DNA from 3 places in the Paenibacillus sp. BAC0078 genome. Region 1 is predicted to be linked to each of the others. Evidence: riboswitches for the same ligand, from Rfam matches in the RefSeq annotation. Region 1 holds a riboswitch; each other region holds the start of a gene.
What was found. Region 1 has a riboswitch for cyclic di-GMP ahead of ACX1DY_RS28690 (transglutaminase-like domain-containing protein). Riboswitches for the same ligand answer to the same signal wherever they lie in the genome.
Positions count from the first base shown of each region.

Region 2: it holds a riboswitch for cyclic di-GMP, as region 1 does, so the genes downstream of both, ACX1DY_RS21025 (PA14 domain-containing protein) here and ACX1DY_RS28690 (transglutaminase-like domain-containing protein) in region 1, are expected to answer to the same signal.
Region 3: it holds a riboswitch for cyclic di-GMP, as region 1 does, so the genes downstream of both, ACX1DY_RS18015 (anti-repressor SinI family protein) here and ACX1DY_RS28690 (transglutaminase-like domain-containing protein) in region 1, are expected to answer to the same signal.

Region 1 is NZ_JBTLRW010000026.1:67,621-73,146, reverse strand. It holds partial or broken rRNA gene ACX1DY_RS28695 (16S ribosomal RNA) at 1-134, opposite strand, end outside; gene ACX1DY_RS28690 (transglutaminase-like domain-containing protein) at 582-1,391, opposite strand; cyclic di-GMP riboswitch class I at 1,405-1,486, opposite strand; cyclic di-GMP riboswitch class I at 1,560-1,641, opposite strand; gene ACX1DY_RS28685 (class D sortase) at 1,727-2,386, opposite strand; gene ACX1DY_RS28680 (GtrA family protein) at 2,416-2,820, opposite strand; gene ACX1DY_RS28675 (glycosyltransferase family 2 protein) at 2,810-3,796, opposite strand; gene ACX1DY_RS28670 (phospholipid carrier-dependent glycosyltransferase) at 3,846-5,526, opposite strand, start outside.
Region 2 is NZ_JBTLRW010000012.1:66,640-72,165, reverse strand. It holds gene ACX1DY_RS21035 (UDP-glucose dehydrogenase family protein) at 1-63, shown strand, start outside; gene ACX1DY_RS21030 (sugar phosphate nucleotidyltransferase) at 525-1,898, shown strand; cyclic di-GMP riboswitch class I at 2,034-2,113, shown strand; gene ACX1DY_RS21025 (PA14 domain-containing protein) at 2,127-4,466, shown strand; gene ACX1DY_RS21020 (glycosyl hydrolase) at 4,661-5,526, shown strand, end outside.
Region 3 is NZ_JBTLRW010000009.1:115,852-121,377, reverse strand. It holds gene ACX1DY_RS18025 (TasA family protein) at 24-614, shown strand; gene ACX1DY_RS18020 (helix-turn-helix domain-containing protein) at 780-1,112, shown strand; gene ACX1DY_RS18015 (anti-repressor SinI family protein) at 1,231-1,398, opposite strand; cyclic di-GMP riboswitch class I at 1,427-1,511, opposite strand; gene ACX1DY_RS18010 (2-oxoglutarate dehydrogenase E1 component) at 1,897-4,764, shown strand; gene odhB (2-oxoglutarate dehydrogenase complex dihydrolipoyllysine-residue succinyltransferase) at 4,820-5,526, shown strand, end outside.

The DNA.
Region 1 (5,526 bases):
TACAGGGTAGGTTGCCTACGTGTTACTCACCCGTCCGCCGCTAAGCTTACCCCGAAGGATAAGCTCCGCTCGACTTGCATGTATTAGGCACGCCGCCAGCGTTCGTCCTGAGCCAGGATCAAACTCTCCAATAAGGACGCTTGCGAAGCAAGCGTCGCCTGCATTCTCTTGGGTCCAACTCAAACTTGAGTGGATGAAGAGAATGCAGTATAGAAAGAGCGATTCGCTCATTTTGAAACATCTGACGAGAATTAAAATTCTCATTTTGGAATCACCGAAGTGATTTCCGATACTCACTCGTTGTTCAGTTTTCAAAGATCAAGCTCGTTGCCCACGACGGTGTTCACGTCAGCAGCAACTCTTATAATATATCACATTGATTTCAGAAACGCAACAGTTTTTTTCGAAACAACTTATTCAGCTATTTCTTATTAACTTTTGCCGCGCTCTAACAACGCTTAATCATAATACCTCATAACCCTATGAAAAAGCAACCCCTATAAACAAAGAAAAATAACCCACTTAATATTTAAGCGGGTTATCTATGAATTAGGCTAGATTATGAAAACAACTGCTTGTTCTTAATAGAACTTAGCTGCAGTATATTTGCTTGCATCTTTGATCAATCCTGTTGTCTGGCTGTTCTTCGCCAATCCTGCATCTACAGTCGTATCAATAATTACCCATTTGCCATTAAGGAAGACTTCGTTCCAAGCATGATAGGTAGTAACGTAGCTTGAGTTCCCCATAACCAGCTTAGTTGGAATGCCTTCACTGCGAAGCATGGTAGCAAACAATGAAGCGTAGTCGTAGCAGATCCCCTTTTTGGTGAGGAGTGTATTGTCATTGTTAGGGATGTAGTCCGTTGAAACATTGGAGGCCAAGGTGTAGTCGTATTTTACGTTAGACACAATATAGTTGTATATCGCTTTTACCTTTGCTTCGTCAGTTGTCAGACCTTGCGTTAGTTGCTTAGCCTTCAGAACTGTTGTATCGGAAGAACTCCATTTCACGTTCTGTACGGAGCCCAGATATACGGCATTTGCATTGCTCAGACTGAGATCTACGGTTTCGGAAGAAATCACTTTGTATTTGTTACCGGTGGTGTTCTCAAGTACAGATACTTTATAAGAACCATTGCCTTGCTGCAGCGGGAACGTTTCGGTTTGTCTGGAGGCATAGAGGTTGTAAGTGTAGCTGTTGTTGTCTTTGGTGATCATAAGCTTGACACGCTTGTCCTTAGGGACGGCATAGGATACCGAGATAACACCCTGATCCAATTGAGCTGTATTCAACCAGCCGGTGTCCGTGCTTGCGGCTTCAACAGATCCCGCTTGAACGGAAGTAGCAACTACAAACAATGTTAATAATGTAAAAAAGAATTTCTTCATGGATAAAACTCCTTTCGGTAGCTGGCTGCCATCCTTAACGGGAAGACCCTTTAGCTTTGCGTCCCTACCTTTCGATAGGTTTGCCGTTATCGTATAAGTTCTATCTGTTCTTACTTCTACTAGAAGTTACTAGATTTAGCTTAAGAACAAACAAAAAAAGCCTCTTCATTCGGTAGCTGGCTGCCATCCATAGCGGGAAGGCCCTTTAGCTTTGCGTCCCTATCTTTCGATAGGTTTGCCGTTATCGTGTTTAGCTTTTATAGTTACATAGTACCATATCTATCTCTATATTCAAGACCCAAATCACTAGATTCACACTATTTTTAGTTGAATTTTTATATAACTAGCTTAGCATGCACGATCAGCCGGTGGGTTGGATTGACCAATGGATCACATGTAATCAGGGTAAGTATTTTGTCATCGTTATGCCCATTTAGCACCGAAATATCTGTAGGCTCCACGATAGAGATATCATAAACAACGTATTTGAAATCCTGCCTGCTTGTTGTAACGGAAATGGTGTCGCCAATTTCGACTTCGTTCAATCTGTTGAAGAGTCTCCCTGTTGTTCTTGATCTGTGGGCTGCAATTGCGGCATTGCCGACCTCACCAATCGGTGCTGTCTCCTTCATATGGGCGGCGGCATGCTTCATATTGGCTTTGGTTGCCCCTTCAAGGATAGGCAGCTTCAGGTCGATTTTGTTAATTTGGATAATTCCGATGATCTTGCCGCCTACCTGAATGTCCGGAGCTGGCGATTCAGTTGCTTCTGCCTGTTCATTCGCAGATGATTCCTCTGACAGCAGCTTGGTAACTGCCGCATACGGCTTGCTCAGGTCTGATCCTGACGGCGGAGCGGGCGTAACTTCACTATAGGCCTGTTCGGCTTCTTCCAGCAGCTTCTGCTGCTCCCAATCGTTGTACCACTCGTTCGCTTTTGGATACAGCATGATAAGAATCCCCGCAAGGATAAGCAAAAAAGAGAACTTACGCATGAAAATCACCTCCGTTAGTTATGATAACCTCAGAATACCCATTTGCGGCTTCCAAAAAAATTGATAATTACGGTCACGAAGGTGACCAGCACTTTGGCAATCAGCACCTGTACGCCAAAACGGTCCGTCAGCAAATGCATCAGCAGCACCGAGATCCCCAGCACAGCCAGGTTAAGCACGATAAACCTCACAAGCTGCATCCGGTCAAAGCTATCCTTGCTTCCCCTGTCCTGATCACGGAAGGTCACTTTTTTATTCCAAAAAAAGCTGTTGGCTGTACCTGCACTATACGAAATAATCTGCGCCGGCGTGTTCATCATTCCAAGGGAATGCAGCAGTGTAAATACCGCAAAATCAATCAGTGTGTTCAGCAAGCCTACTGCATTGAATTTTAAAAACTGGATGAATCCCGCGTTCAGCTTTTTATCTGACATAATCCTTTTCCTTCCGCTTGTCCAGGCTCTCTATGTCAGCCTCTGTATTGTAGCCCCTGGTCTCACGCACGATATACAGCGGTCTGTCCTTCGATTCATCATAAATCCGCCCGATGTATTCCCCAATCACACCAAGGAGCATCAAGACAATACCGTTAAACAGCAAATTCACGCCCACAATAGAGGCCCAGCCGGGGACGGTCCAAGAGGTGAACACCTTCTGGAACAAAACAAAAAACAAATAAAGAAAGCTGGAGAACGATAGAAAAAAGCCGACGTATGACGCAATTTTGAGTGGCTTATGCGAAAAGGAGGTGATGCCGTCCAGCGCAAACCGGATCATTTTCTTCAAAGGGTACTTGGTTTCACCTGCAAAACGCTCCTCACGCACATATTCCACCATCGTCTGCCGGAAGCCTACCCAGCTCACCAAACCTCTGACATAACGGTTCTTCTCCTTCAAGCCACGCATTACATCACACACTTTGCGGTCGATCAAGCGGAAATCCCCTGTATCCGTGGGAATATCCACACTGGTCATGCTGCTGAGCAGACGGTAGAACATCTTGGCGGTTGCTTTTTTGAAAAAAGTCTCTCCGTGGCGTTTGAGCCGCTTGGCGTAGACTACCTCGTAGCCCTCTTTCCACTTCGTGATCATCTGCAAAATGACCTCAGGCGGATCCTGCAGATCCGCATCAATCACCACAACCGCATCGCCTTCAGCATAGTCCATCCCCGCCGTTATCGCTACCTGATGCCCGAAGTTACGCGAGAAGTCGATCAGCTTGACATGCTCGTCACGGCTGCTGACCTCATGCATAATCTCGACTGTCCGGTCCCGGCTCCCGTCATTGACGAAGACCAGTTCGTAGGAATCGCCGCATTCGTCCATTACCTTCTTGAGACGCTCGTACGTATGCTGAATGACTTCCTCCTCATTGAACATGGGGACAATTACACTGTATCTGGCTTTCACTGTCGTTCCTCCTAATTTTTTTGTGAGCTTGTGCTGCCTGAATCGCCGGCTAGAATACCCAAGAAGGGAACCAGCGCAGCATCACCTTCACGTAGTCTTCGCTGACCTGCATACCTGACAATACAGGGTAAAACATTACAAAGAGCAGCGCCGCAACAGCGACATATGCATACCGCCATGTTTTTGCCTGGGGGTACTTACTGTCAAACAGCTTCAAGATATAGACGATTGCCAGAATCATGAACGGCACCATTGCGAAATAATGGTAAAGGAATGTCTCGCGCGGTACCAGCATCCAAGGCACATACTGGGAGAGGAAGCCGATCCATATCATGTACAGGCTCTTGTCTTTACGTTTCACTGTCAACCAGAGCGAGGCCAGCAAGGCGAAGATTCCTGTCCACCAAATCAGCGGATTCCCCATAGTAACGATACTGCTCACCTGTCCTTGCGGCAGGCCTTCGCCCCCGCTGAAGAACCATACCGGACGTTTCATAAATGGCCATTCCCACCATGATGAAGCAAACGGATGTGTGGCAACAAGCTGGCTGTGATAATTGTACATGTTCTTTTGCGCCTGAATCAGCCCTTTTATGGTATAGCCCTCCGCCGAGACAGACAGCACAGGGATAAAGGACAAGCTGTAAATGACTACCGGAATAATGACAAAGAACAGCACACAACTGAGCAGTGTGACAATGGTGTTCTTCCAGAAGCGCTGTTTTGCATTGCGGCAGGCGTCCTTAAGCTCCTGGTCACCTACTTTGCCTTCGGCAAGCACACGCCCCGCAGCTTTATATTCCTTGTAGCGCTCAAACAGCGTAAACGCCAGCATAATCGCAAGTCCCGCACCTCCGTAGATTACAATCCATTTGGAGGCAACCCCGATGCCAAAGAACAGACCGGACCAGAACAGCGGCACCAAGGTCTTGCGCAGCGGAACACGGTAGAAATTCATCGTGTAGTAGCGCTGCATGAAATAGAACATCAGCATGATGAAGAATACGCCGTAGACATCAATTGTAGAAATACGCGTCTGGGTAAAATGCATGAAATCCAGTGCGAACAATCCGGCGGCAAGCGCGGCGTAGGTGGTCTTTTTGAACAGCCGCAAGGCCATAATGTAGATCAGCGGCAGCATGGCGATACCAAACAAAGTACCGATAATCCGCCAGCCGAACGGATTGACGCCGAACAGCTCCATCCCTACAGCGATCAGCAGCTTGCCGAGCGGAGGATGGGTATTCTCATACGGAACAATGCCATGTGTGTATTCATAGGCTGTCCGCGCATGGTAAATTTCATCAAAATAGGTGCTGTTCATGAAACCGGAGTTTTCCGGAATGAGCGCCTGCTCGTCAAACAGGTTGGACGGTGCGCCTCTCTTGGCAACTGCCGAAGCATCCGGCGTGACGCTGGCTACCGGAAGCGGTGTTTTGCCTCCTCCCTGCTCGTAAAAGGCCATTTCATTCAAAGTAAAACCCGGAGAGGTAACGGTCAGCTTCACGTATCTGGCCGCGACGTTCAAAGGCTGGCTTTTCCAGATAAACACATTGCCGACATCCTCATTGACATCCAAAGGATTGCTCCAGGAATCAGGTGATTGGCTGAACTCCAATTTGAATTTACCGGTACCTACTCCTCCGAATATATTTACGCGCTCCAACTGTCTGCTCTGGCCGAGGTCCACATAGAAGCTCTCGCCGCTGGCGGCAGGCTGCCATAAGGTT
Region 2 (5,526 bases), on a different contig from region 1:
GTCGGCCGCCCGCAAATGGGTGGCCTGAGCGGCTACTCCCCCAGTGTAGCCGGCGCGGTCTAGGGTTTGATGCATACAGGGCGCTTAGTACAACAAGCGTTCTTAACAGCTTCGTAAGCATACGCTGTCTCTGGCTTTTTACCGCTATCAGCGGCCGAAAGCCCAAACCTGCCGCTCAGCAAGCGGCAATGCTCGGATCTTTAGCAGTGCGCTTCGCCTCCGGGTGAAGCAAGCAAATAGGCTGTTAAGGGAAGGAACGGAGAGGAATTTTGGAACTGTAGGAGCGTAGCGTCCGCCTAAAAGCTTTCCGCAGGAAAGCTCGCTTCGGAAGCATATGCTGTCTCCGGATTTCTACCGCTATCAGCGGTTTAAATCAGGAAATCTGGAGACAACAGCCGGCCGAAAGTCCAAACATTCCTTGCAGTGACTCCCGCAACAGCCCGGTTTTAAGCTTCTTCACACATCGAAGCCCACAATAACAATCCAATATTTTCGCGACAACATATAAATGGGAGGGTTCACTCATGAAACTGGTACTTCTATCAGGCGGTTCTGGTAAACGGCTCTGGCCTTTGTCCAACGATTCACGTTCGAAGCAATTTCTGAAGGTACTGGAAAGCCCGGCCGGTGAACCGGAATCTATGGTACAGCGTGTATGGAGACAACTGCAGGAGACAGGAATGGCGGAATCCTCCTACCTGGCTACCGGCCGCAGCCAGGTGGAGATGATTCAGAGCCAGCTCGGCGCAGAGGTACCAATCATTGTGGAGCCTGAACGCCGCGACACCTTTCCGGCCATCGCCCTGACGGCTGCTTATCTGTATTCGATGAGCGGGGTGTCTCCAAGTGAGACTGTGGCTATTCTTCCGGTTGATCCGTATGTGGAGACTTCATTTTTTGATACAGTAATCCAGCTTGAGGCCACCATGCAGGAGAGCGGCGCGAATCTGGCGCTGATGGGCGTTGTCCCTGAGCTTGCTTCAGAGAAATACGGCTATATCATTCCTACCGGCGATCAGGCGGGGGCAAGCGGTTATATGCAGGTGAGCCACTTCCAGGAGAAGCCAGACCGTGTACTGGCTGAGGAGCTGATCAGCCGCGGCGCACTGTGGAACTGCGGCGTATTCGCCTTCCGGCTCGGATATCTGCTTGATATTTTGCAGCGGAAAGGGTTGCCTCTGAACTATGAGGAGTTGCAGAAGCAGTATAAATTGCTGGCTTCCATCAGCTTTGATTACGAAGTGGTAGAGAAGGAAGAGAATATTGTTGTACAGCCCTACGCCGGATTCTGGAAGGACCTGGGCACCTGGAATACACTGACCGAAGAAATGAGCAGCAACCATGTGGGCAAAGGTTTTGTGACCGCCGATTCCGAAGGAACCAGCCTGATCAATGAGCTTGATATTCCAATTACTGTAATTGGAGCCAAGGACCTGATTGTCGCTGCCAGCCCGGATGGCATCCTGGTAACCCATAAAGCGGAAAGCCCGCGCATTAAGGAAGTGCTGAAATCTTTTGAACAAAGACCGATGTATGAGGAACGCCGCTGGGGCCACTACAAGGTCATTGATTACGTGAAATATGATGAGGGCAATGAGGTGCTGACCAAGCGGATTTTCATATCCAAGGGTAAAAATATCAGCTATCAGCTCCACCACAAGCGCAGTGAAATCTGGACCATCGTCAGCGGTGAGGCAAGCATTGTGCTGAATGAGCAGAAGCATAATGTGAAAGCAGGGGACGTAGTCCGCATACCGGAAGGCACCAAACATGCGATTCTGGCTCTGACGGATGTGGAGTTTATTGAAGTCCAGACCGGCTCGGAGCTGGTGGAGGAGGACAATATTCGCATTACTCTGGACTGGGAAGATATCGCCCTGCATCAGTTCATTTCATAGGCGAATTAATCTATTTACCCAATTGTTACAAATCCAAAACAGGTATTAAGAACCATTTATTAAGAAAATTTCATTTTTACTCTAAACTATAAACTATTCGCGACGATACTTACGGTAAGAGGGATTATTCCTTCAAAACGATAAAGGCAAACCTATCGAAAGGTAGGGACGCAAAGCTATAGGGCCTTCGAAAGAGTGGCAGCCTGGCTACCGAAAGGAAGAAGAATGATGACAACTTACCGTAATTTTCGTTTTTTGAGTGCTGTTTTGTCCATTGCCCTGTTTATGACTGCATTAGGGATTGCGCCTTTATCCGCGAAGGCTGCCGCAAGTCCTTCAGCTCCGGTCAATCCCGACGCCTCCCCGGGGGCGGTCAAGCTGCTTAGCGATCTCTATTCCATTACAGGAAAAGGCATCATCACCGGACAGCATGACTACCTGGAGAGTCCCGATGAATTCAGTAACAAGCTTAAAGGAACAAGCGGACAATACGCTGCCCTTCACGGCTATGAGCTGGGCGTGATCAGCGGCCAATCGGAGAGCACTGCAGCCACGCAGCGCCGGAATGTAGTGAACAGCGCGATCAACTGGTATAAAAATGGCGGAATCGTCGCTATGACCTTCCATGAGCAATTGCCCGGCACTTCGTATCAATGGGCCAACGTCCAGAAGACTTTGAGCCAAGCGGACTTCGATAAGTATGTAACACCGGGAACCACTCAATACAACAGCCTGATCGCCGATCTGGACAAAGTAGCGGTCTCGCTCAAAAGCTTGCGGGATGCAGGGGTTCCAGTACTCTGGAGACCTTATCATGAAATGAACGGTAACTGGTTCTGGTGGGGTAAGAAAAACAACTTCCCTAAATTGTGGAATATTATGTATGACCGCTTTGTGGGCGTTCATAAATTAAACAACCTGCTGTGGGTATGGAACCCGAATGCCCCGAATGGTTGGGCCGATCCGTATGCCCTGACTTATCCGGGCGCTGACAAGGTAGACGTTCTTGCGGCAGACATATATGACAATGATTTTATGAATATTTATCATGACAGCCTGCTGAGCCTTGCTAACGGCAAACCTATTGCCATCGGTGAAAATGGTCAAATGCCAAGCACGGCAAAGCTGCAGCTATCCCAGAAAAACTGGGTATACATGATGAGCTGGGGCAAAATGCTCTACGAGAACAACAGTACCGATACAATTAAAAGCTTCATGAATGACAAATATACATTGACCCGTGACAAGTACAAAGCGGGACTGACACTGTCGCCAGCACCGACACCGACACCTACAGCAACGCCGACGCCGACACCAACGGCAACGCCAGCACCTACGGCAAAGCCGACGCCAACGGCAACACCGAGGCCAACAGCAGCAACGCCGACGCCGACGCCAACGCCGTACAGCGATGATGCGGCACAAGCGCCAACGCCAGTCTTGAATGGTCTTCAGGGTGAGTACTTCAAGAACATGACACTTTCAGGTACGCCTGTCCTGGTACGCAACGATGCTGCGGTCAACTTTAACTGGCGTCAGGCTGCACCTGACCCGGCGCTCGGTGTGGATGCCTTCTCCATCCGCTGGACCGGCAAGATCAAGCCTTCTTACAGTGAGACTTATCAATTCTATACCACCTCGGATGATGGTATCCGTGTCTATATTGACGGCACACCCGTAATCGACAGTTGGATGAAGCAGAGCGGAACCGAACGGACCGGAAGCATCGCCTTAAAGGCGGGTCAACTATACGATATCAAGGTTGAATATTACGAGAACGCGGGCGATGCCAATATCCGCCTGATGTGGCAAAGCCCAAGCCAGGCGAAGGTAACGGTTCCGGCCAGTGCCTTGTTTGTAAATACGCCGGCTGCCAGTGAAAGCACATCTTCATCGGAGATGGGTGCGGAGGCACCGGCAGCACCAGTACCGGCAACGACAGCAGTACCAACACCAGTATCGACACCAACGGTAATATCAACACCAGTACCAACAGCAACGCCAACACCAGTACCGACAGCAACAGCAACACCAGTATCGACACCAACAGCAGCGCCAGCACCAACTACAGTACCGGCTCCGACAGCAGCGCCAACCCCAACGCCGCCCGTCCTCAGTGCGCCAGCTCCGGCTGCGAACGGACTGCAGGCGGAATACTTCAATAATATGCAGCTGTCGGGTACTCCGGCATTGGTGCGCAACGATGCGGTGCTTGATTTCAACTGGCGTCTGGGCTCGCCGGACGCTGCAATCAGCAATGATTTCTTCTCTGTTCGCTGGAGCGGGAAGATCAAGCCGCTGTACAGTGAGACTTATTCTTTTTACACGACAACAGATGATGGTGTACGCGTTTGGGTCAATGGAACCCTTGTGATTGACAGTTGGACGAAGCAGAGCGGAACCGAACGTACAGGAAGCATAAGCCTGCAAGCCGGGCAGCTATATGAACTCAAAGTGGAGTATTACGAGAATCAAGGGGATGCAAAAGCACGGCTGATGTGGGAAAGTCCGAGTCAGGTTAAAGGGACGGTCCCGGCGAACGCACTTTTTCTTCCTTCCGCTTCCTAAGTGAATTACTGCTTAATTCATCACCGAACGCCGATACTGGTTAAGTCGTTACAATATTAAATCCTATAAAGCCCACTCTTAGTGGCCCTGCTCACCAGCAGGGCTACTAAGCTATAGCCGGCATTTGCCGCAGGAAGTATCGCCTGCACCAGGAGAGCTTTCATGGCAGATGCGGCTGGAGAAAGGAGATTACATTGAACACTTTTCGCAAGTACCGGTTATTTACGATTATTATTGTTATCCTTAGTCTTTCTTTAGTGCCTTGGACAGAGGCCCGAAGTCTCCCTGTATCCGGGAATGAGCTGGTTTCCGCAGAGGCCATCGCACCTGTTAATTCTGCGGCTTCCAAGGAAGCCGTAAGTCTTCTGGATTATCTCGCCAAGCTTAGCGGCAAAGGCATCGTTTCCGGCCAGCATGATTATCTGGAGAGTCCTGATGAGTATAGTAACGCGCTTAAAAACATCAGCGGGGAGTATGCGGTACTCCATGGCTATGAGTTTGGGGCCGTTAACAACCAGCCTGCTGGAACCATTGCCCGGCAGCGCCAGGCTGTTGTAGACAGTGCGATTAGATGGTATAAAGGCGGCGGCATCGTGGCGATGACCTTCCACCAGAGTCTCCCCGGAACCTCACCCGAGTGGGCCAATGTGCGTATGAACCTGAGCCAGGAGAAGTTTGACGCATATGTTACGCCGGGAACCCCGCAGTACAAGAGTCTGATAGCTGAGCTTGATGAAGTTGCCTTCTACCTGGGGGAGTTGCGCGATGCCGGAGTTCCGGTTCTATGGCGGCCTTACCATGAAATGAACGGGAACTGGTTCTGGTGGGGGCAGAAGGATAATTTCGCCGAGCTTTGGAATATAGCCTACGACCGTTTGGTGAACAAGCATAAGCTGAACAACCTGCTGTGGGTATGGAACCCGAATGCGCCCAATGAATGGGCAGACTCCTATGAACCCTACTATCCCGGGGCGGGTAAGGTTGACGTGCTGGCAGCGGATATTTATAACAATGATTTCAAGCAGTCTTATTATGAAAGCTTGCTTACGCTGGCGAACGG
Region 3 (5,526 bases), on a different contig from region 1:
AATAATCGAGGAGGATTCACATTATGGGTATTAAAAAAACACTGGGCTTCGGTATTGCGTCGGCGGCTTTGGGATTATCTTTGATCGGGGGAGGCACCTTCGCTTACTTCAGCGACACTGCGCAGAGCACAGCAACCTTTGCTGCCGGCACGCTGGACCTGAACACCATTCCAACAGAGATCGTTAATCTCAGCAACCTCAAGCCAGGCGATATTGCGGTGCGCAACTTCACACTGCAGAACAGCGGAACACTGGATATCAAAGAGCTGAAGCTCGCCAGTGCATACACAGTAACCGATGCAGGAACGAATAACGGTGCGCAGGATCTCGGGGATCATTTTAAAGTGAAGCTCCTCAAAGACACCTATGTCAGCGGCGATATTACCAATTATGTTCTCGGGGAGATTTCGCTCAAGGATTTGAAAAATACGTCAAACTATGATTTGATCAGCACAGGCGCAATCCCTGGCGGCATCAGTGCCGGACAATCCAAGGTGTTCAAGGTAGCCTTCGTATTTGTCGACAACGGTCAGGATCAGAACGTGTTCCAGGGGGATAAATTGTCCCTCACCTGGACATTCAACGCCAAACAAGGCCCCGGTGAATTGAAATAAGCCTCATCTCGCGCAAAAACGGCGTATCCTCCCTCATCCGGGCGGGGTATGCCGTTTTTCTTCCTGCTCACCGCTTTGCTGAAGCATTGATTTTTGTCCGTTATGCGAAAATTTGTTATACTGTTAACAAAAAATGCGGAGGGGCGTTTAATCGTGCCGGATAATATGGGTAGCCGCATCCATCAACTCCGTCTGGAAAAAGGCTTGTCCTTATCCGAGCTGGCTGACAAGGCTGATGTGGCGAAATCATACTTAAGCAATGTTGAAAGAAATATTCAATCCAACCCCTCAATTCAATTCATTGAAAAAATCGCCGATGCGCTTCAGGTTTCCATCCATAATCTCCTCTATGGCGAGCCCGCAGATACGGAAGAGCCGCCCCTGGACGGCGAATGGTTCCGGCTCGTTCAGGAAGCTATGGCCTCAGGCATAAGCAAACGGGAATTCAAAGAGTTTCTGGATTATCAAAAATGGCGGCTGGAGCAGAAGGATGGGTAGTTCGAGAAATATAAGGATACAGTATAGTGTGATACTTATACTTTCTCATAATTGCAGAAAAGGACACAGCGCATTCCGCTGTGCCCTTTTCCGTATATATCCCTGCATCGAAAACGCCCTACATGACCTGCAATGCCTTCTCGCCCAATGCCTTCTCACTGAAAAACCGGCGGATTTCCTCCGCCCCGATGCCCGCCTTCCTGGCCGACATCAGCAAATGCACCCATTCTAAATCCAGATCAACTGCCTGCAGTTCCCCATTATTCCCCTGGTTGGACTTTTCCAAGATATCTCCTCCTAGAATATTTGCGTCCCCAGGCAGTCCGGCCGTCGTAGTATTTCTACATTAGACCCGAGACTTTGTGCCCCTGCCTTTCAGCAGGTTTACCCTTTACTGGACCCTTTACATGAAAGGATCTGGCTAGAAACCAATGTAACCGTTACCCGCAATAACATTATACAGAATCTCACATAAGAAGTGTGTCGATTTTCGGATTTTTTTTTGCTAAGTCGTGCAAAAGATTAGCTTTTTTTGCAAGGCTTTGTCCGGGTAATAAAGCTTGCGGGACTGACCATGAATTGCATCATAGCAAACGATATCCGTTCTTCATCATTTATGGGCTGAATCATGCCGTTTTGCGAACGGATTGCACGAAAGTATGAATTGATTACGCGGCTTGAAAGTAGCACAATAGGAGAGAAATGAAACCGCAAACATTGCAGCTCCACCGGGCGCTGACGCCTAGTGCCACAAGTGGGGTTCATCCGTTGGGAGGATGCATTCATGGCAGTCAAAGAGCCCTATAACGAAACCATTTGGAGTAAATATCACGGACCCAATCTGGGCTACATTCAGGAAAAATATGAACAGTTTGTTAAGGACCCCGCTTCAGTAGAGCATCATTACCGCGAGCTTTTTACGGTTTACGGACCTCCTCCGCTTACCCCGGATGCTTTGCCGGCTCCGAAGCCTGCGCTTTCGGGAGATACGGAGTGGCTCAGAAAAGCCGTAAGAGCTTCCAAGCTGATTGCCAATATCCGTATATATGGCCATATGGCCGCTAATATTGACCCGCTTGTCCGGGGGAACAATCCGATGGCGAAATGGCTCGAATACGAAACCTATGACCTCACCCGCGAAGACCTGACTGCGCTGCCCGCATCGCTGATCTGGGAGAATGCACCGGATGATGTCAAGACCGCCTGGGATGCCGTTCACCGGATGCGCCAGGCCTATACCCGGACCATAGCCTATGAATTCGGGCATGTGCACGAAGAGCAGGAGCTGCGCTGGCTGAACAGCCAGGCAGAGTCCACCAGCTCGCCCGCACCCTTGACGAGCAGCGAGCGCAAGGATCTGCTGAACCGCCTGATTCAGGTGGAGCAGTTCGAAACCTTCCTGCACAAAACCTTTGTCGGCCAGAAGCGCTTCAGCCTGGAAGGCAATGACGCTCTGGTGCCGATGCTTGATGAGATTGTCCGCGCTGCCGCGCATGATGGTGCAGAGCATATCCTGATGGGCATGGCCCACCGTGGACGGCTGAATGTGCTGGCGCATATCCTGGGCAAGCCTTATGAGATTATTTTCTCGGAATTCCACCATTCTCCGAACAAGGAGCTGTTCCCGTCCGAGGGCTCCATGGGGATCAACTATGGCTGGACCGGAGATGTCAAATACCATCTGGGCGCCGACCGCGCCGTTCATGAAGGGGAGACGGTGCGCACCCGGATCACGCTGGCCAACAACCCAAGCCATCTGGAGTTCGTCAACCCTGTCGTTGAAGGCTTTACGCGCGCAGCCCAGGAGGACCGGAATACGGCGGGATTGCCAAGTCTTGATACCAACAAGGCTATGGCTGTACTGATGCACGGAGATGCCGCTTTTCCGGGTGAAGGCATTGTTGCAGAGACGTTGAATATCGGCAAGCTGAGTGGATACACCAACGGCGGCACGGTGCATATTATCGTCAATAACCGGATTGGCTTTACGACCGAAAGTGAAGATTCCCGGTCCACCCATTATGCCAGCGACCTTGCCAAAGGCTACGAAATTCCGGTTGTCCATGTCAATGCGGATGATCCCGAAGCCTGCATTGCTGCCGTCCGGCTGGCCTGCGCTTACCGCAATCAGTTCAAGAAGGATTTCCTGATCGACTTGATCGGCTACCGCCGTCATGGCCATAATGAGATGGATGATCCGGAAACGACACAGCCGCTCGTATACGGCAAAGTGCGCAACCATCCTACAGTCTATCGTATATATGCAGAGCGCCTGCAGCGTGAGAAGATCGTTACAGCAGACGAAGTGAAGCAAATGAACAGCGCAGCAGAGAACGTGCTGCAGCAAGCCTTCGATCACATGAAGGAAGGCAAGCACAAGAGCGGAGAGGCCAAAACCTCCGTGCAACTGCTGACGGATACCCCTCAACCGCAGACCACAGCGGTTCCGCTCAGCAGTCTGCAGCAGATAAACCGCGAGCTGCTGACAGTACCAGACGGCTTCAAGGTCTATCCGAAGCTGGAACGGATTCTGCAGCGCCGCAAGGATGCGCTGAATGACGGGGAACGGGTAGACTGGGCGCTGGCGGAAGCCCTGGCTTTCGCCAGTATCCTGAAAGACGGCACACCGATTCGTCTGAGCGGCCAGGATTCCCAGCGCGGCACCTTCGCTCATCGCCATCTCGTTCTGCATGACAGTGACACAGGCGCCCTGTTCTCTCCGCTGCATCAGCTAAGCGATGCCAAGGCCTCCTTCGGCGTGTACAACAGCCCGCTGTCGGAAGCATCAGTGCTGGGTTACGAGTACGGCTACAACGTGTTCGCCCCGGAAACCTTCGTGCTCTGGGAAGCGCAGTACGGTGATTTTGCCAACGCCGCGCAGGTGATTATCGACCAGTTCATTTCCGCCGGACGTGCCAAATGGACACAGCGCAGCAATCTGACCATCCTGCTGCCGCACGGCTACGAAGGACAGGGACCGGAGCATTCCAGCGCTAGGCTGGAACGGTATTTGCAGCTCTCCGCCGAGGAGAACTGGACTGTGGCGAACCTGAGCTCTGCCGCACAGTATTTCCACCTGCTGCGCCGCCAGGCGGCTCTTTGCGGCAGCGCAGATGCCCGGCCGCTCGTGATCATGGCACCGAAGAGCCTGATCCGCAACCCGCGCAGCACCTCCCCGGGCGCCGCGCTGGCCTCGGGCGGCTTCCAGCCCGTACTGCCGGAGCCGCTGCTCGGAGCGAATCCCGGCGAGGTGAAACGGCTGGTCGTCTGCAGCGGCAAGTTGACACTTGACCTGCAGGCCGAGCTTGAGGCCGCCAAAGATCAGGATTGGTCCTGGCTGCATATCCTCCGCCTGGAGCAGCTCTACCCGTTCCCGGAACGCGAGCTGGCTGCTCACCTCAGCACCTTCCGGTCGCTTGAGGAAATCGTGTGGGTACAGGAGGAGCCGAAGAATATGGGCGGCTGGAGCTATGCTGAGCCCCGGCTGCACGCCATCGCCCCGCAGAAGGCTGGCGTGCAATATATCGGCCGTCCGGAGCGTTCCAGTCCGGCCAGCGGATACGCTGACGTGCATGCTTTTGAGCAGCGGCGTATAGTTACAGAAGCCCTGAAATTAAATACGCAAGTACAAGCGGCTGTACCGTCCTCTTAAACAGAGGATGGTGTTACGATAACGTTAACTAATATGTTTGGGGAGGTAACGGCCTGTGTCCGAAATTAAAGTACCCGATTTGGGCGAATCCATTTCCGAAGGAACCATTTACAAATGGCTGGTGAAAGAGGGCGACACCGTCGGCCAGGGGGATGTGCTGGCAGAGCTTGAGACCGACAAGGTCAATCTGGAGATCAGCGCGGAGGAGGACGGCGTCATCTCCTCCATCCTGCGCCAGGCCGGCGAGAACGTAGCCGTCGGCGAAGCGATTGGCATCATCGGCAGCGGCGCCGGCACGGCAAGCGCCGCTGCGCCGCAGGCGGCTGACAGCGGCAAGCCGGAAGCCGCAGCGGTGGCGGCAGCGGTGCCAGCGCCCGCTGCTGAAGCGGCCGCTGCACCCGAAGGAGCAGCGGCGGGCACTGCGGCCCTGGCTTCGCCGGGGGCGCGCAAGCTTGCGCGGGAGCGGGGCATCGACCTCGGCGAGGTCAGCGCCCGCGACCCCATCGGCCGGATCGCCCAGGCCGATGTGCTGGGACACGGCGCAGCCGGGCCGGGGGCCGCTGCGCCAAGCGCTCCGGCGGCGGCGGCCCGGCCGGAGCCGGTGAAGCCTCCTGCGGCGCTGGGCAAAGCGCCGCAGGAGGACGGCAAAGCCGTCGAGCGCAAGCGCATGTCGCGCAGACGGCTGACGATTGCCAGCCGCCTGGTCGAAGCGCAGCAGACGGCGGCCATGCTGACCACCTTCAACGAGGTGGATATGACCGC